3 regions of the Arthrobacter sp. B0316-5-4 genome follow, and region 2 is predicted to be linked to each of the others. Evidence: riboswitches for the same ligand, from Rfam matches in the RefSeq annotation. Region 2 holds a riboswitch; each other region holds the start of a gene.

Region 1 (7,449 bases), on a different contig from region 2:
GACCAGGCCGATGTCCTCATCAACAGCGCCCACGCGCTGGCGGCGAGAACCGCCGTCGAGCGTGAAGACCTGCTGGATGAGACCTGGATCAGCACCCCGGCGGGCGCAATCTGCAACGAAGCCCTCCTGCAGATTTTCGCAGGACTGGGGCGGGTGCCTGATATCCGCGTGTACGACCCCGACTTTTCCACGCACATCGCCATGGTGGAGCAGGGGGTGGCCGTGGCACTGGTTCCACGGCTTGGCAGGCCGCCACTCCCCGCAGGCGTGGTTGCCATTCCGGTGATGAACCCCGTTCAGCAGCGCTCCGTGGGAGTGGTGTATCGCAAGACGATGACAGCGAGCCCCAACATCCGCTTGTCCGTACACATGCTGCGGGAAGTCGCTGCGGAACAGCTTCCTAGTGGCGAGGCACCTTAAACTGCGTCAACCGGGCGTCCTGCCCGTCCAGCTCAGCCCACGACTTTTCCGTCTCCAACACCGTCAACGCACTGGTGGGGTAGCGTGTGGCGGCATCCATGTAGGCGTCGTGATCAGAATCGCGGGACGCCAAATGCATGGCCAGATCCTGCACTCCGGGCATATGCGAAATAACCATCAGCGTGGTCACGGTGTCCGGAACATGATTGATCACCGTCAACATGCGGTTGGCTGAGGCGGCATACAAGCCGTCCTCGAGCTTCGGCGTCGGAGCTTTCTCCCCCAGTTCGTTGCACACCCAGGTGCACGTCTGGCGGGTCCTAAGGGCGGAAGAGCACAGGATGAAATCCGGAACAACCCCGTGCTTGAGCAACCACTGACCGGCCAACGGCGCCTCACGGTGGCCGCGCTCCTCCAAAGGACGCTCATGATCGGTAACGCCCACCGGCCAGTCCGCCTTGGCATGCCGCATGATCACAAGGCGCTTAAGGTGATGGTCGCTCATGCAACAACCCTATAGCCGCGAAGGCACATGCCCACTGCTCGGACGAGCGGAAAGGCGGCATGTCCCGATAGCGCCGTTGTTGCTGGGCCCACTCCGCCCGGGTTCCCTGACCGAGCTTGCGAGGGCAGGGAGGCGGAGGGGAGGAACGAGCGCAGGCGCAGAGGGATGTGCCGCCTTTCGGCAGTCAAAAGATCAGATGGAGTATTCCGGAGCGGCCCACACGATGACTTCGGGGTGCTCGTAGAAGCGGTAGCCTTGGCCGCGAACCGTGCGAACGGTGTTGGCAAGGCGGCCCAGCTTGGAGCGCAGCCGGCGGATGTGAACGTCGATGGTGCGCTCGTTCGGCACTTCCTCGGCGTTACGCCAGAGGCCTTCGAGCAGTTCGTCGCGACCCACGGTGCGGGTGCCGTTCTCAACGAGGTAGTTGAGGAGCTCGAATTCCTTGAATGTCAGGTTCAGCGATTCGCCGTCCAGGTGAACTTCACGGCGGGCGAGGTCGATCAGCACACCAGAGGGACGGGACTCCTGTTGCGGCGCGGGGCGGGCAGCTTCGGCGCGCTGCCGTGAGGCAACCGTGGGGTCACCGAAGGTGGAACGCACGACGTCGAGTGCGGACCCGGGTGCCCCGGCGGGGGCAACTGCGACGGCGGCGTAGCTCTCGGCGCCGGTCACCAGGGACTGCGCATAGGCGCGGATCTCCTGGGCAAGCTTGGCAATGGAAGTTCCAGCAGCGGCTGCCGTTTCTTCGTCGATGCCCATGTAAAGCACGAACCCGCGGGCTACATTGTCGTTGGCAACGGGGCGCAGCCGGTCGGACTGGGCAATCACCGGCGTGGGAGCCGTCATGGGTGCAGGCTCCGTGGTGGGCACGGCACGCAGCTGGCCATAGGAGTTGGGGTTGTAGCCCTGCGGGACGTAGCCGGGAGCCTGCTGGCCGGCACCCTGCGGGGCCGGAGAATAGCCCGGACGGTTGCCGAACCCGGGGCGAAGCCCTGCGTTTGACGCGGCCTTGTTGGCGTTACGGACGGAGATGTGGACGTATCCAGATGCAACTGACATGGAGTGCTTACCTCAAAAGTGAATAGCCGTCATCGCGGCTTCGAATGCTGGTGGTCCCCGCAATGAGTTTGGGGAGGGGCGCCCAACGCTGGGCTAGGGGGCGAATGCCTGAAACTTCTTGGGGTGGAAAGTTAGGCTTGCATTCGACAACAGCGGTCATCATGGCCAGCGGGTGCGCTGGGCCAGGTTGCTGCGGCTGCAGGTGCTGTTGAGTTCTTGTTCACATTGGAAGTGTGCAACGTAACAATGGCAACACGCAAGTAACAAAGCGCCGAACCGTCCACATTTTGAGACGTCCGGGTCTATTGTGCCGTAAATCACAATTCATGGGGTGCTGGAAATGAACGGCATTTCATTCGGCACAACGGAGAAATATAGGCCTTTTGGTGAATTATCTTCGGCCAATGAGGCATGATGCGGATCCCGCTTGCCGCCAACCACGTCCACGCGGAATCTCACGATCTGAAACAGTTGTTGTCCAATCGACCGTGGCCTCCTTCGATAATTTTTTGCTCCAAATCTGCTACAAGCCGTAGAAACACTGGGTTGCAGCCGGCTCCCACCTCGCTAATGTTGACTTCACAGCGTCCTCACAGGACGGGCAAAGCGCTGGCTAACCAGCAGAACGGAGACTTGTCCCATGGCCTCCTCGCACTCCATGACCAACAACCTCCCCCAGCTTTCCCACCCGGACGGCTCCCCCATCCGGGCTTTGGTGGTGGATGACGAACCCAGCCTCGCCGAGCTCATGAGCATGGGCCTGCGCATGGCAGGCTGGTCTGTGGCCGTAGCCGGCGACGGTCCGGCCGCAGTGAAGCTGGCCAAGGATTTCCGTCCCGACGTACTGGTGCTTGATGTCATGCTGCCCGGATTCGATGGCGTCGAAGTGCTCAACCGCGTCCGCGCTTTCGCTCCCGAAGTTCCCGCGCTGTTCCTTACCGCCAAGGACGCGGTGCAGGACAGGATCGTGGGCCTGGCTGCCGGCGGCGACGACTATGTGACAAAGCCGTTCAGCATGGAAGAAGTCCTCCTGCGCCTGCACCGGCTGGTCCAGCGGTCCGGGGTAGCGGCCATGGACACGGCCGAGCTGGTGGTGGGAGACCTGACCCTGAATGTCGATACCCGCGAGGTGACACGGGCCGGGCAGGATATTCCGCTGACCGCAACGCAGTTCGAACTTCTGCGCTACCTCATGGAGAATCCCAAAAGGGTTGTCAGCAAAGCCCAGATCCTCGACCGCGTGTGGGACTACGACTTCGGCGGACAGGCCAACATCGTGGAGCTCTACATCTCCTACCTGCGCAAGAAAATCGAAGCGGACCACCCGCCCATGATCCACACCGTTCGCGGTGCCGGGTACGTCATCAAGCCAGCGGACTAGCCATTGAGCACACTTTCCGGAGTGGCCAAAACGTCCCGGCGGAGTTGGCTCAACCCGTCCACCTGGCATCTGCGTACCCGATTGGTCCTGGTGGCCATGGCCCTGTTGGTGGCGATCTGCGGTGCGGTAGGCATCGTCAGCTACGCCTCCATGGACGCGGTCTTCAACAAGCAGCTCGACAGGCAGTTGGAGCAGGCGTCCAGCCGCGCGAATGACTTCGGCAGGGCGCCGTCGAACTTCCCCACTTCCCCGTCCGGAAGGCCCGACCCCCTGGAGGCGCGGGGCCAGGCCGCGGGAACGCTCAACGCCCGGATCGACGGCTCCACTGTCCGGAGTTCAGGACTCATCGACGCCCAAGGAAACCGCGTATCACTGTCCGCGGACGATGAAAAGATCCTGGTGTCGCTCCCCACGGACAACATGCCCGTGGACCGCTCGCTCTCCAATGGCGCGTACCGTCTGGTGGCCGTCGACAAGCCCTACGGCGACGTCATCGTGACTGGCCTGCCCTTGGCGGACAAGCAGAACGCCGAGGCCTCGCTGGTATGGACCATGGTGCTGGTTTCCCTTGGCGGCCTGGTCCTGATCGGGCTCGCGGGAACCGTCATCATCCGGCGCACCATGCGGCCCTTGGAGCAGCTGTCCGAAGTTGCCACGAAAGTATCGAAACTGCCCCTCGACGCCGGTGAGGTGGCCCTTGCGGTGCGCGTCCCGCCGTCGGCCTCCCATCCTGGGACGGAAGTTGGCAGCGTTGGCCATGCGCTGAACCAGATGCTGAACAACGTCTCCAGCGCATTGGAGGCCCGTCAGGAAAGCGAAACCAAGGTGCGCCAGTTCGTGGCGGATGCTTCGCACGAACTGCGGACCCCGCTGACTGCCATTCGCGGCTATACGGAGCTGCTGCGGATGACCGAGAATTTCACGGAGGACGGCAGGAAGTCATTGGCCCGCGTCCAAAGCCAGTCCGAACGCATGACCACCCTGGTGGAAGATCTCCTGTTGCTGGCAAGGCTGGACGAGGGTCAGCCCGTGAAGGTCACGGACGTGGACCTCACCCAGTTGGTGATCGAGACCGTCAGCGACGAAAAGGTCATGGCACCGGACCACATCTGGCAACTCCAACTTCCCGGGGAGCCCATCACGGTACGTGGCGACGCCACGCAATTGCATCAGGTGCTGGCGAACCTGCTCTCGAACGCCCGCAAGCACACCGACCCGGGAACGACGGTGGTCACCGGAGTCATGCTCTCAGCGGATGGCAGCGCAGTGGTGACTGTGACGGACAACGGTCCGGGCATTCCCCAGGACTTCCAGAGCCGCATTTTCTCCCGATTTGCCCGTGCTGACGCCGCAAGATCGGGGTCGGAGGGCACCTCGGGGCTGGGTCTCTCCATTGTCGATTCCATCGTTGCGGCGCACGGTGGCAGTGTTGAAGTGACCTCCAGGCCGGGGCGCACCGAATTTGCCCTGCGACTCCCGACCACCAACACCGAACGCATGTAACGAATCCGGCAAGACGACTCACCGCTTTCGTGATCTCTGTTACCTAAATGTGACTTCTGCGGAAACCTCCTGTACCGTCGAAAGGGTGGGTTGCCCCTAACCGGCCCACATCCGGGATGCGCCGAGCTCTGCCACTTCCCGGAGTCCGATCTTTCTCCGAGGCAGAGACGGGGGACCCAGAGTCTCCGGGCCCAGGCTTTTTGCCGGCCCTTGGGGTGAAGCCGCAGCGTGATGCGCGGCCGGATGACCTCATCCGAACCCGACAGCTAACTCCGCAGGCGCTGAGAGGTAATCACAATGTCTGAATTTAATGATCAGACGCGCCCTTCCGCGCGTCACCGCGACCAGAACGACACCCAGTTGACCAAGTCGCAGACCGTCCTCAAAAAGGCCGCCCGTGACGGCAAGTCCGGCAAGCGCATGCCTGTTGTTGCCGGCGTCATCGCCGCTGCACTGGGCGTTGCATCGCTCGGAACCGCCGCAAACGCAGCGTTGAACCTCCCCGAGGCAAGCCGCGTAGCCGACACCCAGGCCGCCGCCCAGGTCAGCACCAACAAGTCCGCTGAAGTCTCCGCTTCGATGGACGCCGCCGCAGCCAAGGGCGCAGCCGACCGGGCTGCTGCTGACAAGGCAGCCGCCGACAAGGCCGCAGCCGACAAGCTCGCCGCCGATCAGGCCGCTGCCGCGCAGGCTGCCGCCGACAAGGCAGCGGCAGATCAAGCCGCTGCCGAAAAGGCTGCTGCTGACGCTGCCGCCAAGCAGGCCGCCGACGCCGCTGCTGCCGCCGCCGCTGCGGAAGCTGCAGCCGCTGCTGCCGCCCCGAAGGCAGTTGACGATCCCGCCGGTGCAAAGGCCTACGCCGCCAGCATCCTTGGCAGCTATGGCTGGAGCGCGGGCGAAATGACCGCCCTGAACACGCTGTGGGAGAAGGAATCAGGCTGGCGGACCACTGCCACCAACGCTTCCAGCGGTGCGTACGGTATTGTCCAGTCGCTTCCGGCCGGCAAAATGGCTTCTGCCGGTGCGGACTGGCAAACCAACTACCAGACCCAGATCAAGTGGGGCCTGAACTACATCAAGGAACGCTACGGATCCCCGTCCGCTGCCCTGGCCTTCCACTTGGCCAACAACTGGTACTAAGCCAGACTGCTTGACTGCCGCGCCCGAAGCCGCCGTTCGCACCAGTACCCACTGGAGCGAAAAGCGGTAACGGGCGCGGCCTTGCCGTTTAACGCCGGCCGAGTCCGTTTCACAGGAGCGGCCCACGGTTCACAGTGACGTCACAGCTTCCGCCTAAAGCCCTCATAATCGGCGGCGGCATGCTGGGTACATGACGCTCACTGATCCTTCGACCTGCGCATCCCATCACGCGATCCACGGCATGAATTTGGCGATGACGCCAGAGCCCGCCCAGCGGTCCCGGCGCTCCCCCGTCGAAACCCGGACGCCCACCCCGGTCCTGGACATCACCATTCCCGCCTTCAATGATGAAGCCTGTCTGGAAGTGAATCTGCGCAGGCTCCACGGATATCTCAAAGAAACCTTTCCCCACGCTTTCCGGATCACCGTTGCGGACAACGCCAGCACGGACAACACCTTGCGGATTGCCGAGCGGCTGGCCCGCGAACTTCCTGAAGTGGTTGTTGTCCGGTTTGAGCAAAGGGGACGCGGAAACGCACTCCGACAGGTTTGGCTCGCGTCGCCGTCGCCTGTGCTTGCCTACATGGAAGCAGACTTGTCCACGGATCTGGCCGCTGTGGCTCCCCTGCTTGCACCGCTCATTTCGGGCCATTCGGATCTCGCCATCGGCACCCGACTGGCACCGGCATCCCGCGTTACGCGCAGCCCCCGGCACCAGTTGGTTGCCTGCAGCTACAACTCACTGTTGCGCACCGTCCTGGGGGCCGGTTTCTCCGATGCCCAGTGCGGCTTCAAAGCTATCCGTGCGGACGTGGCCCACCAGCTACTGCCCCATGTCAAAGACGAGGCCTGGTTTTTCGACACTGAGCTGCTGATCATCGCCGAGCGCTCCGGCCTGCGCATTCATGAAGTCCCCGTCGACTGGACCCAGGACCCAAACTCAAGTGTCGACGTCGTACGAACCGCCATTGCGGACCTGCGCGGCATCGGCCGGCTGACCCGGGACCTGCGGCGCGGGCGCGTTCCTGTCCGCGAACTTCGCACCGCCCTGTCTGCCGGACCTGCTTCTTCTCCCCGGGACAGCATTCTGGGACGAGTCGTCCCGGTTGTGGCGTGGAGCTTGGCTTACGCCGGAATCTTCCTGGCCTGCACCGGCTATCTGAACGTGTTTGTGGCGAACGTCCTCGGCCTATTCCTCGCTACCTGGGCCGTACATCCGAGCTTGGGGTTGCCCGGCTTGGTGACTGGGCTAGCGGTCAGCTCCGGTGCGCTTTTGCTTTTGCCCCTCATTACGACGCCGGACCGCTGGCTTGAGGGGGCAGTTGTAGTGGGTGCTGCCCTCGCCGCCGCCGTGGTCGGAATTAGTGCCCGCAGGACTTGAACCTTACGTGACGTGAGGATTTAGCGTGGTGGCTGCCGAGGGTCGGTGCCCAATGATTGC
Region 2 (7,449 bases):
GTCCGCCAGATGCCCAAGCCGGTGAGCGAACCGCCGTCGGGCGAACGGTTGGCCGCGGGCGTCAGCCCGGAAGACGCCGTCGCCGGCTTGAAAGCGGCAGCCCAGTCGGTCCACGACGAACTCAAGAGCCGCGCGGACACCGCCTCGGGCGATGGCAAAGCTGTCCTTGAAGCCACGGCCCTCATGGCCAAGGACACCATGCTCCTGAAATCGGCGGCCAAGCTCATCAACGCGGGTTCCTCGGCTGAGCGCGCCATCTGGGAAGCCGGCGCATCCGTCTCCGAAATGCTGCACAACCTCGGCGGCTACATGGCTGAACGCGCCACGGATGTTTTGGACGTTCGTGCACGCATCGTCGCCGAACTTCGCGGCGTCCCCGCGCCCGGCATCCCGTCCTCCGAGACCCCCTTCATCCTGGTGGCCGAGGACCTCGCCCCCGCCGACACCGCGACGCTGAACCCGGCCGTCGTGCTCGCCCTGATAACGTCCGGCGGCGGACCGCAGTCGCACACCGCGATCATCGCGCGCTCACTCGGCCTCCCGGCAGTCGTTGCCGCCCACGGCGTGGACTCCATCGCCGATGGCTCCGAAGTGTACGTTGACGGCGCGGCCGGTTCCGTCGCCCTGGAACCCGGCGAGGAACAGCGTGCCGCTGCAACCGCCTGGGCGGAAACGTCCGCCACGCTCGCCGAATTCGACGGAAACGGCACGACGGCGGACGGTCACCTGGTGCCGCTCCTGGCCAACGTTGGTGGAGCCAAGGATGCCGTGGCAGCCGCTGGCCTCGGAGCACAGGGAGTCGGCCTGTTCCGCACCGAATTCTGTTTCCTTGAACGCGACACCGAACCCTCCGTGGACGAGCAGGCCGCGGCGTACAAGGCTGTGTTTGACGCATTCCCGGGCAAGAAAGTGGTCCTGCGGACCCTGGATGCGGGCGCCGACAAGCCCCTTCCGTTCCTCACGGATGCCACCGAACCCAACCCCGCGCTGGGTGTGCGTGGTTACCGTACGGACTTCACGACTCCAGGTGTCCTTGAGCGCCAGCTGGAAGCCATCGCCCGGGCAGCTTCCGGGTCCGAAGCCGACGTCTGGGTCATGGCTCCCATGATCTCCACGGCAGCCGAAGCCGGACGCTTTGCCTCGCTGTGTGCTGCGGCAGGAATTCAGACGCCGGGCGTGATGGTCGAGGTTCCCTCTGCCGCCCTCACAGCCGCCACTGTCCTTCGCGAAGTCGGATTCGCCTCCCTTGGCACCAACGACCTCACGCAGTACGCAATGGCCGCCGACCGCCAACTCGGGCCCCTCGCGGAACTGAACACCCCGTGGCAGCCCGCAGTCCTCCGGCTCGTGCAGCTCACGGTGGAAGGCTCAGCCCAGGAGGGCAACAACAAGCCTGTGGGTGTCTGCGGTGAGGCAGCTGCGGACCCGGCCCTCGCCGTCGTTCTGACCGGGCTGGGTGTCACCACACTGTCAATGACCGCGCGCTCTTTGGCCGCCGTCGGCACGGTGTTGAAGACGGTCACGCTGGAACAGGCGCAGGAGCTGGCCCGCCTTGCCTTGTCAGCCCCCAGCGCCACCGAAGCGCGCGACTGGGTCCGTGCCAAGCTCCCCGTGCTTGAAGAGCTCGGCCTCTAGCCCCTATCCATCCGGAATACCAGGAGAAACACATGCCTGAACGCACAGCCACCATCGCCAGCCGCTCCGGCTTGCACGCCCGCCCGGCCGCCCTCTTCGCCGAGGCTGCGGGCGAACAGCCCGTGGAGGTCACCATTGCCATGCAGGGTGCCCCTGCAGATGACGCGCTCGACGCCGCCAGCATCCTTTCGCTCATGACGCTCGGCGCAGCGAATAGGGACGTTGTTGTCCTTCGGGCCGAGGGTGATGGCGCCGATGCTGCGCTGGACGCACTGGTGAAGCTGCTGGAGACGGACCTGGACGCGCAGTAGGTTCTTCCGGGCTAGGCTTCTGGCATGGCACTGATAGCTCCCCGCGTCACGGCCGGGCTCCCCGCCGACGACGCCCGGAATCTCGCGCGTTCCCTCCAGGACAGCAACGACATCACTGTGTTCGTGGACGGCACAGTCCACCGCCTGCCCGATCAGGCGAGGGACGCCGTCGTCGACCTCCTTTCCCGGCTGGGCCGGGGCGACACGGTGACGGTCAGCAGTGTGGAGGAAATGCTCACCACATCCCAGGCAGCGGAGCTCGCGGGCATCTCGCACACGTATCTGCGCAACATGACCGATCGTGGCGAGATTCCCGTGGAGTACCGGGGCACGCATCGTCGCATCCGGCAGGCAGCCATCATGGAGTGGCTTGAAACGCAGCGAAAGAAGCAGTTCGAGGACCATGACGAAACCAGCGATTAGGCAGCGGCCCACGTTCGAGGTCGCCGAGGTCGAGGTTTCGGGCCTGACCGGCCGGATCCACTGGACCAAAGGGACACCGGCGCCGGGTGAGGGCCCCGTGAACGAACCGGCGTACATCCTGATCCACGGCATTGGAGTCTCGCATCGGTACCTGGCGCGGCTCCACGCCGTCCTCGCCGCCCACTCGCCAACCTATTCCTTTGACCTTCCCGGTTTCGCGGGGACTCCCAGGCCGGGCCGCCAACTCCAGGTGGAGGATTACGGCGCCTTCATCGCGGAGGCCCTGGCGTCGCGGGGCATCGAATCGTACGTCCTTGTGGGTCATTCCATGGGAGTGCAGTTTGCCATCGAAGCAGCATTGCATGCCCCCGAGCGGGTTCAGCGCCTGGTGTTGATGGGACCGGTGGTTGATTCCAGGCACAAGAGCGTTTTCCGGCAATCACTGGCCCTCACCTTGGACGGCGTCCTTCGCGAGAGTCCTTCATCCAACTGGATCGTGGTCTCCGACTACTTCCGCTGCGGGCCCCGCTGGTACCTCACCGAACTCCCTGTGATGATGGGCTATCCCACGGAAAAGCGGTTGGCCGGCATCAAGGCGCCGGTGCTGGTGCTGCGTGGGAGCCGCGACCAGGTGGCGGGCCCTGACTGGTCTCTGCGGCTTTCCCGGACCGTGGACCAAGGACGCCTGGTGGAGATTCCCGGGGTGGGACACGTGGCGCAGCACATGCGTCCGCAAGCGGTGGCGGATGCCATCCGCAGCTTCGTCGCCGCGACCACGCAGCGCAGTTAGGCAACGCAGCGCAGTTAGGCGCTGGGGCACGACGTCGGAGCGTGGGTTGGGTGCCCCTTGTTGGTCCCGGTTGGATCAGGCTAGGCTGGCCAGGCAAGCGAATAGTAAGTCTGCTTACGAAAGGGTTTGACCATGACCAGCTATGACCCGGAAGATGATCCCCAAACCTTCGGCGTGAGCGGCGCGACCGGCCCCTTCGACACCGCCGATGCCGACAGCATCCACGAAGATCCAGACATGCGCCAGGACGAGGACGATGATCCCGCTGCCTCCGCCAACCCCGATCCCCTGGACGGCAACGTCACTGGACTGGAGCCAGGGGGCGGGGTGCCCCCGGGTGAAACGCCGCCCGCCGAGGGCAGCATGAGCAGCGACCAGGGGCACGAAGAGTAACTACGTCGCCAACCCGCTGTTGCGTTGCGGGCCAGCAACGTAACAGCGGACTGGCAACGTGCCCTACGGCAGGCTCAGGATCTCCCCAAGATCGTAATCCGCAGGCTCTTCCAACTGCGCGTACGTGCAGCTTTCCGGAGTCCTGTCCGGCCGCCACCGGCGGAATTGCGTGGTGTGGCGGAACCTGTCGCCCTCCATGTAGTCGTACGCCACTTCGATCACGAGCTCGGGGCGCAGTGGCACAAACGAGAAGTCCTTACCCCCGCTCCACCTGCTTTGCGCGCCAGGCATCCGCGAACCACCGGCAGCCTCGTCCTGCTTGGCCCACTCACCCCACGGATGATCACCAAGATCCACCTGGTACGGCTCAAGCTCGGCAACCAGCGCTTCACGCTTGGCCATGGGGAACGATGCCACCACCCCCACATGGTGCAGCCGACCGGCGTCGTCGTGAAGCCCCAACAGTATGGAACCCACCACTTTCGCAGTCTTGTGCCAGCGGAAACCGGCCACCACACAGTCCGCCGTCCGAACATGCTTGGTCTTGAACATCACACGCTTATTTGGTTGATAGGTTCCACCCAGCGGCTTGGACAGAATTCCATCCAGGCCCGCGCCCTCCAACTGCACGAACCACTCCTTGGCCCGCTCGAGGTCCGTTACTGCTGGAGTGACGTAGACGGGCGGTTCGGCCTTGGCAAGCGCGGATTCCAGGATGGCCCGGCGCTCTGAGAACGGCTTGCCCATCAGGTCTTCCTCGCCCAGGGCCAGGATGTCGAACGCGATCATGGAGGACGGCGTTTTCTCGGCCAGCATCCTGACTCTGCTGTCGGCGGGGTGGATCCGTTGTTGGAGGACCTCGAATTCCAGCCTGTTGCCCTCGATCAGGACGATTTCGCCGTCGATCACGCACTTCTCCGGCAGGTTCTTCCTCAGCGCCTCAACCAGCTCGGGAAAGTAGCGCGTCATGGGCTTCTCGTTGCGGCTGCCCAGAATGACCTCGTCACCGTCCTTGAAGACGATGGTTCGGAACCCATCCCACTTGGGCTCGTAGTGCCCCACGTCGGGGATGTCCGGAACTGATTTGGCAAGCATGGGCGAGACGGGCGGCATCACTGGCAGGTCCATAGGAAATGTCTACCCTGCCGTCGGACGCCGAAGCTAGTCTTAGGCGGTGGATATCTTGGCCGTGTTGGCGGTAGTACTCGGAGTTCCAGTGCTCCTGTCGGGCTTATGGTTCTGGATAGCGCGGCAAAACCGGCGGGGAACAAGTCGTGCGGCGGTGGGCGGCATGCTGGGAATTGCCGACGAGATCTTCCGCCCGGAAACACACCAGGCCCACCAAATCCAGAAGATCCAGTACGAGCTGCCAGCTCCCGCGCCGGCCCCGAAGCCTAGGCGCACAGAGCCCCCCGCGTAGCTCGACGTACCGTCCGTTACATTAATGTGACTTTACTTTCCGGCTCATGTACCGTCGTAGGGCGACCCGTATCTCCGCTGGGCCGCTTCCGGATTGACGCCGAGCTCTGCCGCAATCCGGGATCCGCCAGACCCGCGGCAGAGGCGGGGGACCCACAGTTCCCGGGCTTGTTTCCAAGCCCTCGGGGTGAAGCCGCTAAGGCGGCCGGACGGCCTCGTCCGAACCCGACAGCTAACCTCGAAGGCGTTGAGAGGCAACCACCATGTCCCCAACCATGGACCAGCCGCGCCGCGCCCACATCGAACGCGAGCGCACCAAGCCAACCGGACGCCGTCGGGCCGAACCCAGCGGATCCCCCACCGGACCAGCAACAGCGCCTGAGGCACCAAGCACGACGCCGGAACCCGCCGCCGCTGCCACCCCCACCACGCGCGCGGCCGCCCGCGCAGCCGAGCGGGAACGGGCAGCCCGGGCTGAAGCCGAACCCGCAGAACCGGCCACCGCCGCGATCCCGGCAGTACAGGCAGCCCAAGCCGCGGCTCCGAGGTCGACCACGCCGGGCCCTCCCACGGCAGCCATCCCCATCGTGCCGCCGGCAGCACCGAAGCAGGTCACTGATCAAGCCACGCAGCAGGCCCCGCAGCCGGAGCCCACCACGGCAGCCATCCCGGTGGTGGCCGTTAGCAGGAAGGCACCTACCACCAGTCCGGCCAGGACCGGCTTGGGAGCTACGTCCACGTTCAACCGTGAACCGCAGGCCGTGCTTCGGAAGGCCGCCTCGGTCAAGCACATGAGCCAGCGCATGGCCGTGGTCGCCGGCGCCGTCGGACTGGTCCTCACGGCAGGAGGCCTCGGCCAAGCACTTGAGCTGCCGTTCTTCGGCCATGAAACGCCAGCCCAGGATGCGAATGCCCAGGGGGACCGGCAGTCGGCTTCAGCTGCGCCGGGGCCTCGTGCTTCCTATTCCACGGCGGCTTCGCCGTCGGCCTCGGCCGCGCCAACAGCTTCCACCTCATCCGCAGCCGGCCAGCCGGCGACTGTCCCGGAGGCACCTTCTGCAGTCTCGCCGTCGTCGGCTCCGGCCCCGCACGTCTCGCTTGCGGCCCCTGTGTGGGTTCCTTCGGCAGCGCCGTCGGCAGCCAACCCTGCGCCGGGCACGTCCGCAGCAGTACCGACGCAGCCTGCCCCGGCTCCCACTGATGTGCCCGCCGATACGATCACCACGGCCCCGTCTCCGGTCCCGACAACCACGCCCGCGCCGACCGTCACCCCCACGCCGACGCCCACCCCGACGCCGACCCAGATATCCAAGCCGCGCCCCACAGGAAACCCCAACGCCGGTACCAACCCGCAATCCACTGGAACGGCCCTCGACACGATCCTGGACGCGGCCAAGAAAGTAGTGAAATGAGCACGCGGCTACCCCGCACGGCAACGCCCGTCGGCTGGCATGGCCGGTACTGCACCAGCAGCCGGACCGCTACCTTTCGGCGAAGGATGGGCCGTTGGAGCTGCCAGCGCCTGAGGCGTTCCTAGGGGTCCGATCCCGGCAACCCGGGAACCCGGGCGCGCGGGCGCGCAGGTCGCCTAGATTCTGGGGCGCCGTGCCCAGCGGTGTGCCTTTAGTGCCGCGTGCAGTTCAAGCCGGATCGCGCCACTCAACGGGTCAGCCCCGATGAGTTGGCGGATCCGGCCGAGCCGGTTGTAGATGCTGCTCCTGTGCAGGTGGAGCTTCGCTGCGACATCCTGGACGGAACTGTCATTGTCGTAGAGCAACTCCAGGACCGGCAGGAGCTCGCCGTTCCTGTCCTGATCCTCCAACGTCCTGTAGTGGACCGATCCGGTGTCATCCCAGCCACCGGGCGCCAACAGGCGATCGAAAAGCTGGTAGACGCCTACTGCCCGGCTTTCCACGAGCTCGCCCAGCGGCAGGTCCACCGCGGCAGCCTGGGCCGCCACCTTGGACTGGCGGTACGCACCAGCGAGCTGCCGGATTACCTGGAATGGTTCGCTGATGCCCAGGATGACCCGGTCCACGGTCCTTCCGGCCCGCTTGGCGAGCTCCAGTTGATAGTGCACCAGCACCTGCGCATGGTCAGCCCGCCCGCCGGATTCCCGGAACAGGACCACGGAATGCGTCTCTGTTCCGGCACTGAACAGGGCAGCATTGACACCGATCGTGGACTGCAGCGCCGCGGAGCGGTGGGTCAGGGTTGCCGCGATGGGGTCGACGGCGGATCCGGCACCGTCCGGGTCCAGGATGGTCACCAGTTGCCACGGACCCCGCCCTTGGATTTCCTTCCACCCGGCAACGGCAGCCACCGCGTTGGATTCGCCGTTGCAAGCGGAAAGGAACTCCTGTTCGCGGCGGCGCCGGAACTCTGATTCGGCCGTGTTTGAGTCAAGGAGCAGCCCCGCCAGCAGGTCCAGTTCGTCCCGTACGCCAGGCAATTCGGCGAGTATCGCCGTCGCGCTTT
Region 3 (7,449 bases), on a different contig from region 2:
CGATCAGGATGGCGCCGCGCACTTTCCGGACCACCAGTGCGATGGTCAGGATCAGGCCAAAGGCAAACACCAGGGTTGGCCAGCCCAACAGTTTCCCGTCGACGCCCAGTCCCAAGGGAACGGTTGTGCCGGCGGCGTCGGGGATGCGGCGGACGAACCCCGCATTGACCAGGCCGATCAGCGCGATGAAGAGGCCGATGCCCACCACGATCGCGGTCTTGAGTGCTTCCGGCACGGCCTTGAAAACGGCGGTACGGAAACCGGTGAGGACCAGGATCAACATGGTCAGGCCCGAGAGCACCACAAGGCCCATCATGTCCGGCCACGTCAGGCCGGGGTGCGAGGCGACGGTGACAGCCACGAACGCGTTAACGCCCAGGCCCGTGGCCACGGCGAACGGGTGCTTGGCCCAGGCGCCCATGAGGATGGTCAGGATGCCCGCAACGAATGCCGTGGTGGCCGCCACTGCGGTGAATCCCAGGGAAGCTCCACTGGAGTCCGGCCCGGAAAGGATCAACGGGTTAAGGACCACGATGTAGCTCATGGCGAAGAAGGTTGCGAAGCCGCCGCGGATTTCCCGGGAGTATGTGGAGCCACGCTCGGAGATTTTGAAGTAGCGGTCGATGGCAGAACCTTGTTTAAGCATGAAGGACTCCGGGGATCGAGGGGAGTGTGCCCTCAAATCCTATGCCGTCGGATATGGGCCTCCGGACGATTCGCCTAGTCTGTAAGGAAGCCAACACTAGGAGAAACCGCCCCATGCGCACCATCCGCCCGCTTCTGGCCGCCGTCGTTGCTGCCCTGGCCTTCGCGTCCGCCTTGTTGTTTTCCGCGGCCCCGGCCTCCGCGCACGACGTCGCCGAATCCACAGCGCCGGCCAACGGTTCCAGCGTGGCTGCCGTCCCGGCGTCGGTCTCCATCACGTTCAACAACAGGCCGCTGGCCATCGGGTCAGGCGTGACGGTCACTGCGGGCGGCGAAAACTGGGCGGACGGGCCCGTCGAAATTATCGACAACCAGGCGGTCCAGAAGATCCGCGAAGGCGCACCGGCTGGGGAGTACACGGTGGTCTGGCGTGTGGTCAGCTCCGACTCGCACCCCATCGAGGGCACCTTCACGTTCACGGCCGCTGCTGGAAGCACGACGGCGGCCAGCGGCACTGCGGGCGCCTCGCCGTCGGCACCTTCCAATACGGTCCCGACGGCGGGAACTGCGGCACCCGGAACGGCCGCCAGCACCCCGGCCGCGGACGCATCGCAGCCCTTCCCGTGGAGCATCGTGGGACTGGCCGTGGTTGCTGTCGGCCTCGTTATTTATCTCGCCGTTACCGCACGGAAGAAACTCGCAGCCTCCAACGACACAGATGCGGGAGATTCCGCGGAATAACGGGCTTTTCTACGTAGCTGCGAATATCTCGGAATGGTTACCGCGACACGCCAAAAGCCCGGTTCTCGTTACTTAAATGTGACTTCGGCGTGATCATCGCGTACGGTAGTACCTGTGCCTGTTCCACGTAGCGGGCACTTCCGGCCTGATTGCCTAGCTCTGCCGCAGTCCGGAATCCGTTCGCAGACAAACCTTACGGCAGAGACGGGGAACCCAATTTAGGCCACTTTCGAGTGTGCCTTGGGGTGAAGTCACGATGCTTCCGCTGAACAGCGGGGGATAGTGGCCGGGTGACTCCCATCCGAATCCGACAGCTAACCTCGCAGGCATCGGGAGAGGCTTTTTCATGTCTTCAAGCATTCTTCGCGGCCGTCGTAAGGCGGACAGCGTACGTCCTAATCCGTTCATCTCCATCTCCAAGGCAGTCGCCAGCAACGCTTCCGGCGCTGGCCGCCAGGCAGCTGTTATCGCAGCAGCCTCTGGCCTTGTCCTGACCGGTTCCATCGCTGCACACGCAGCCGAAACCCCGGTTCAGCGCGACTCCAGCCCCGCCACGGTCGCCGAGACCGTTTCCGAGGCACCCACCCAGGTTGTTACCGCCCTTTCGACGGCGACCGTCAACTTCGAGCGCCCTGCTGTTGCATCCGTAGCAGCTCCGGTCATCGAAAAGCCGGCTCCCGTTGTTGAGGCACCTGTAGCCAAGAAGGCAGCAGTGGCAACAACCGCTGCGGCCGCTCCTGTCGCAAAGGCTGCAGCTTCGGTTGCTGCCGCTCCGGCTGCTGCTGCTCCCGCAGCCGCTGCACCGGCCGTCGGTGGAGTCAACGCAGCAATGGTCGCCTCGGCTTACGCCCAGATCGGCATCATGCAGGACTGCACCGCAATGGTGGAGCGGGCCCTCGGCTCCGCGGGCATCCCTGTTGGTGACCTCGCGCCCATGCAGTTCATGAACTACGGCAAGGTCGTCAGCACCCCCCAGCCCGGCGACATGATCGTCCAGTCCGGCCACGTAGCCATCTACATCGGCAACGGCCAGGCCATCAGCGGTGGCATCAATGGCAACCAGACGGGCATCCACCCGATCAGCTGGTTGACCGCAACTGGTCCCATCACGTACGTACGCGCAGGCGCATAAGCCTCACGCTTCAGTTCAAAGGCCGGCATCCTCGAAGATTCACTCTTCGAAGGTGCCGGCCTTTGGCGTTAAGAATTGTTCGCAAAAGTTCCAGTGGGCGGTCAGCGGCCTTGCTACGCGATGGCTACGCCGTTGCCGGCCGGTAGCGCTACCTTGGCGGAGATGGCCTGGCCCACAGCTTTGGCCTGCCGAAGCACCTCTTTGGGGGTTGGGGTGATGAGTTCCCCAACGCCAACAAGGTGCATCCCTACGGCCCGCATGGCCGCGGCCAAATTCTGGCCCACGGCGATTCCAAGTTCCGCCAGCATCCGGCGCAGCTGGCTCTGGGCGCAGCGCGTCACCACAATGTGGTCCGCCAGTAGGACACCGTGGGCCGTGTGGACCGCCCATTGACGGGGCGTGGACTCCAGGGGACCGGAAACGATCCTGCCCCGGAGGGTGGCCGATGCCGTGCTTCCGGTGGGGCCGTGCCCCAGCTGCTGTGACGGGTCGGCGCCCAGGAAATCCAGGCGAACGGCACGGGTAGTGTTGCGCACGTCCAAATGATGGTTGGCAGCGTAGTTGCGCAGGTGGCGGAGAATCTCGCTGCGTTCCTTCATTGCGGGATCGGCGATGTCGCAGCGCTGGAGCATTCCCGTGTGGGTCGAAGGCCCCGTGGCGGACAACGATCCGAACCCGTCAACGACGATGGAGCCCACCCCGTAGCGGCTGAGCTCGCTGGCAACAGCCAGACCGGAGAGGCCGGCGCCGATGACCACGGTGGTGGTTCGTTCCGTGCCGGAATCAGGCGTGAGTGACACTGCTTGGTTCCTCCTTGACGTGTGTGCCCTGCGGCATCGCGTGGGGTCGCGTCCGAGTTCCCCAAGCGGCCGCAAATTAACAGCCGGGGTGTGTCCTGAGACACGCTGCCCGGCTATTCGGTGACTCGAACACTACCGAACTTTTTCGGCCATTGGTAGCCTTCCCGGCGTCGTGTTTTGCGTGTTCGTCGGCAGCTCAATATCGCGACGTTTGAACTGAGCCCGGACCGTTATGCACATAGCCTGAAGTCGCCTTGATTCGGTACTTCCGACCGAGAATAGTGGGCATTGGAAGGAGAGATTCCAAGTTTCTCCTTCGCCGGCCATTGACATTTGGAGAGTCAGGGAATCCGTCGCGGAGAACCTCTGGCAGAATAGCCGGAACATCAAGCAGTAGGTGGAGAGGCGGGCCCCATGGACCAGCACGGAAGACACAATGAAGTGCCACGCGATGGCGAGGATGAGGCGGTTGCACCCGGCGGCATCGTCGTTGGCGTGGACGGATCCGAGCATGGCCAGTGTGCCTTGGTCTGGGCAGCGCGTGAAGCAGAGCGTCGCCAACTTCCGTTGCATATCGTCACGGCCTACTCGGTTCCTATTTTTGCCGCTTCCGGTTTGGACGGAGGCTACGCAACGGTGGACGACTCGGTAATCCGTGAGGGCGCCGATGCAATCGTCAAGCAGGCGATGGACAAGGTTTCCGCCTACGCGATCGATGTTGATGCATCGGTCGAAAACGGTGACGCTGCCGGTGTCCTGCTCGACCTCTCTGCGGAGGCCGCGCTCCTGGTGTTTGGAAGCAGGGGCCGGGGCGGCTTCGTCGGGCGCCTCCTGGGGTCGGTAAGCAGCGCCCTGCCCGCCCATGCCAAGTGCCCCACGGTGACTGTTCCGCTGTACTGCGCGGACCGCCTCGGGGAGAGCACCGAAGACAAACACATCAAAGCCGAGCACGCCAAGGCTGGTCCCCGGACCGTCGAGAACGTGGTGGCAGTCGGGGTGGATGGCTCCGAGCAAGCCCGCGTAGCTGTGCTCGAAGCCGCAGAGCAAGCACAGCGCATGGGCGCCAAGCTGCGTGTGATCTGCGCTGTTCCGCAGTACAGCGGTTCCCTGGCGTGGGTACCGGCCCCCCTTGATCGCGATGCCCTCTTTGCGGACATCAAAGTCCAGCTGGACGCCGGGCTCGCCTGGCTTCAGAGCCACTTCCCGGGTCTGACCATAGAGACCGAGCTCCGTGACGGTGCTCCGGTGGATGTCCTGGTGGAAACAAGCCGCTCGGTTGAACTCGTGGTCCTCGGCACTCGTGGCCGCGGGGGATTCGCCGGGATGCTCCTTGGGTCCACGTCTGATGGCGTCCTCCACCATGCGAAGGGGCCGGTGCTGGTGGTTCCGGACCGGGAGGATCCGCGGCTCGCCGATCGGCCCAATTTCGGCCCCATGCTCGGCGCAGCTTAGCGGCGGCGCTCCCCACCAATGGACAGCCAGCAGCCACTGAACCAGCCGGAAAGCCACCCGGCAGGTCCTAACGTGGCCGCCCAGGCGTTCGTTATGGACATCGCCGATATCCGGACGAGCATGCTTCCAGAAGTTGGCGGGAAGGCCGCCAACCTGGGTGAGCTGGCCGGCGCAGGCCTACCTGTCCCGCGTGGGTTTTGCCTCACCACCCACGCGTACCGGCGGGCACTCGCCACTGTTGGCTTGGACGATGTCCTTCGGGATCTTGCTGAGGCAGGGTCCACTGATATTGGCCAACTGAACAGCCTCGCTGCCCATGCCCGGTCAGTGGTGCTCGACGCCGGTATTCCCGGCGATGTCGCGGAGGCGGTTCTCGCCGCATACCAGGATCTCGGTAACGGAGTCCCCGTTGCCGTCAGGTCGTCTGCAACCGCGGAGGACCTCCCCACAGCGAGTTTTGCGGGTCAACAGGACACCTTCCTCAACGTCGTGGGTGCAGAGGCGGTCCTGGAAGCTGTTAGCCGCTGCTGGGCCTCCCTCTGGACGGACCGGGCCGTCAGCTACAGGACCACCAACGACGTCGATCATTCATCGGTGGCCCTCGCGGTCGTTGTTCAGGAGATGGTTGACTCCGCTACCGCAGGTGTCATGTTCACGGCCAATCCGGTCACCGGGAAACGCCGCGAGGCTGTGATCGACGCGTCCCCCGGTTTGGGAGAGGCTGTCGTGTCAGGGGCAGTGAACCCGGACCAGTACGTGGTGGACGTCAACCGTCGGACCATTGTGAAACGAACCGTGGGTGACAGGCTCGTGGAGATCCGGCCGCTGCCCGGTGGCGGCACGGAACGCATCGAACGGGCCGCGTCGGAGCAGTCCGGAGGGGCTGTGCTGCGGGCATGCCTGGCCGATCACCAGATCCTGGACCTTGCCGGGTTGGGTCGCCGTGTGGAGGAGCATTACGGAGCGCCCCAGGACACGGAGTGGGCCATCGATGGCGCGGGCAAACTCTGGCTGACCCAGTCCCGCCCCATCACCACGCTGTATCCGCAGACGACCCGGAAACCTCCGCGGCCCGGCGAACACGCGTTCTTGAATTTCAGCCTCGCCCAGGGGCTCACCCGGCCATTGACGCCGATGGGCTTGGCGGGCATCCGGTTGGTGGCCTCCTGCGTAGCCACAACAGCCTCCTTCGAGGTGCCGGATCCTCGCTCAGGCCCACCGGCATACTACGAGGCGGGGCAGCGCATCTTCTTCGATCTCACGGCGGTGCTGCGGAGCCGAATTGGCCGCGCCATCGTTCCCCGGGTATTCGATGTCATGGAAGCCCGCTCCGCAATGCTGATGCGGGAGCTTTTCGAAGACCCAAGATTCACGGTCACTATCAAGACACCACTGAAGCTGATCCGACACGTAGGACCCGTCGCCGCCAAGTACCGCGTCCCTGAGTCATTTCTCCGCAGCTTGCTTGCTCCTGCCTCAGCCATGAAACGTGTGGATCGGCTCAATGAGGAACTGCGCCGTTCCTTTTCCGTACCCGAGGATGCCACTCCTCACCAACGGATCGCGCATGTCCAAAGAATTTTGGGAGAGAAAGTCTTTTCCACGGTGCCCACCGTGTTGCCACTTCCAGTGCTCGGCTTTGCAATGCTGGCCTTGGTGCGGCGACTCCTGGGGGCTCAAGCTCCGAACAGCGAACTTCAGGCAGTCATCCGCGGCCTCGCCAACAACGTGACCACGGAGATGGACCTGGCCCTCTGGCGCCTTGCCTCGGACATCCGGCATGACCCTGACGCCACTACTTTCATGCTGGGCCGCACGGCAGCGGAGTTGGCCGTCCACTACCGGGAGGCCACCCTTCCGCCTGTCGCCCAGTCAGGACTGAAGGGGTTCCTCCTCGACTACGGGCACAGGGCAGTGGCTGAAATCGACCTTGGCATGCCGCGATGGTCGGACGATCCAACCCATATCCTCGGAGTCGTGGCCAATTACCTCCGCCTGGAACCCGGAGCGGACACTCCGGATCAGCAGTTCGAAAAAGCGGCCAGGGAGGCCGATGATCAGGTCGCGCGCTTGGTGGCACGAGCCAGGGCAAAGAGCCCGCTGCACGCAGCCATAGTGCGCACCGCGCTGGACCGGACAAGGAGGCTTGCGGGGCTCCGGGAGTTACCCAAGTACAACCTGGTCCTGGGACTGGCGGCGGCGCGGGAGCAGTTGCTCCTGGTCGGCAGTGGCCTGGCGGCCTCCCAGCGGATCGAGCACGCTGAAGACATCTTTTTCCTTGACCTCGACGACGCCGAGGTCGCTTTGGCCGGGGGAGACCTTCGTGAGGTCGTGGCAGTGCGGCGTGCGGTATATGAGCGTGAGCTGCGTCGGCGGCATATCCCGCGACTGCTCTTGTCCGATGGCACTGAGCCCGAAGCCACTGCGCCCCGAGGCCGTTCGGCGGGGCCGGGCACCCTGTCCGGCAGTCCGGCGTCGGCTGGCCTCGTCACGGCGCGGGCCAGAGTCATCATGGACCCCGTAGGCGCACACCTCGAACCCGGCGAAATCCTCGTGGCCCCTTCCACCGACCCGGGTTGGACTCCTCTGTTCCTCACCGCAGGAGGGCTCGTCATGGAAATGGGCGGGCCAAACTCCCATGGCGCCGTGGTCGCCCGCGAGTACGGCATCCCGGCAGTT

What was found. A riboswitch is a leader RNA that binds a small molecule or an ion and turns the genes downstream of it on or off. The one in region 2 is predicted to bind cyclic di-AMP.
Region 1: it holds a riboswitch for cyclic di-AMP, as region 2 does, so the genes downstream of both, AC5RU9_RS11570 (aggregation-promoting factor C-terminal-like domain-containing protein) here and AC5RU9_RS17685 (hypothetical protein) in region 2, are expected to answer to the same signal.
Region 3: it holds a riboswitch for cyclic di-AMP, as region 2 does, so the genes downstream of both, AC5RU9_RS09530 (NlpC/P60 family protein) here and AC5RU9_RS17685 (hypothetical protein) in region 2, are expected to answer to the same signal.

Annotation. Positions count from the first base shown of each region.
Region 1 is NZ_JBNHFN010000003.1:652,031-659,479, reverse strand. Features, by position in the region: gene AC5RU9_RS11595 (LysR family transcriptional regulator) at 1-420, shown strand, start outside; gene AC5RU9_RS11590 (SixA phosphatase family protein) at 401-925, opposite strand; gene AC5RU9_RS11585 (winged helix-turn-helix domain-containing protein) at 1,118-1,984, opposite strand; gene AC5RU9_RS11580 (response regulator transcription factor) at 2,625-3,365, shown strand; gene AC5RU9_RS11575 (sensor histidine kinase) at 3,369-4,868, shown strand; cyclic di-AMP (ydaO/yuaA leader) riboswitch at 5,002-5,161, shown strand; gene AC5RU9_RS11570 (aggregation-promoting factor C-terminal-like domain-containing protein) at 5,166-6,008, shown strand; gene AC5RU9_RS11565 (dolichyl-phosphate beta-glucosyltransferase) at 6,262-7,389, shown strand.
Region 2 is NZ_JBNHFN010000005.1:434,393-441,841, reverse strand. Features, by position in the region: gene ptsP (phosphoenolpyruvate--protein phosphotransferase) at 1-1,635, shown strand, start outside; gene AC5RU9_RS17710 (HPr family phosphocarrier protein) at 1,668-1,946, shown strand; gene AC5RU9_RS17705 (helix-turn-helix domain-containing protein) at 1,971-2,369, shown strand; gene AC5RU9_RS17700 (alpha/beta fold hydrolase) at 2,350-3,159, shown strand; gene AC5RU9_RS17695 (DUF6480 family protein) at 3,292-3,552, shown strand; gene AC5RU9_RS17690 (ATP-dependent DNA ligase) at 3,616-4,680, opposite strand; cyclic di-AMP (ydaO/yuaA leader) riboswitch at 5,087-5,232, shown strand; gene AC5RU9_RS17685 (hypothetical protein) at 5,235-6,383, shown strand; gene AC5RU9_RS17680 (helix-turn-helix domain-containing protein) at 6,560-7,449, opposite strand, start outside.
Region 3 is NZ_JBNHFN010000003.1:211,335-218,783, forward strand. Features, by position in the region: gene AC5RU9_RS09520 (NCS2 family permease) at 1-646, opposite strand, end outside; gene AC5RU9_RS09525 (copper resistance CopC family protein) at 760-1,386, shown strand; cyclic di-AMP (ydaO/yuaA leader) riboswitch at 1,561-1,729, shown strand; gene AC5RU9_RS09530 (NlpC/P60 family protein) at 1,733-2,518, shown strand; gene AC5RU9_RS09535 (FAD-binding protein) at 2,632-3,318, opposite strand; gene AC5RU9_RS09540 (universal stress protein) at 3,733-4,770, shown strand; gene AC5RU9_RS09545 (PEP/pyruvate-binding domain-containing protein) at 4,789-7,449, shown strand, end outside.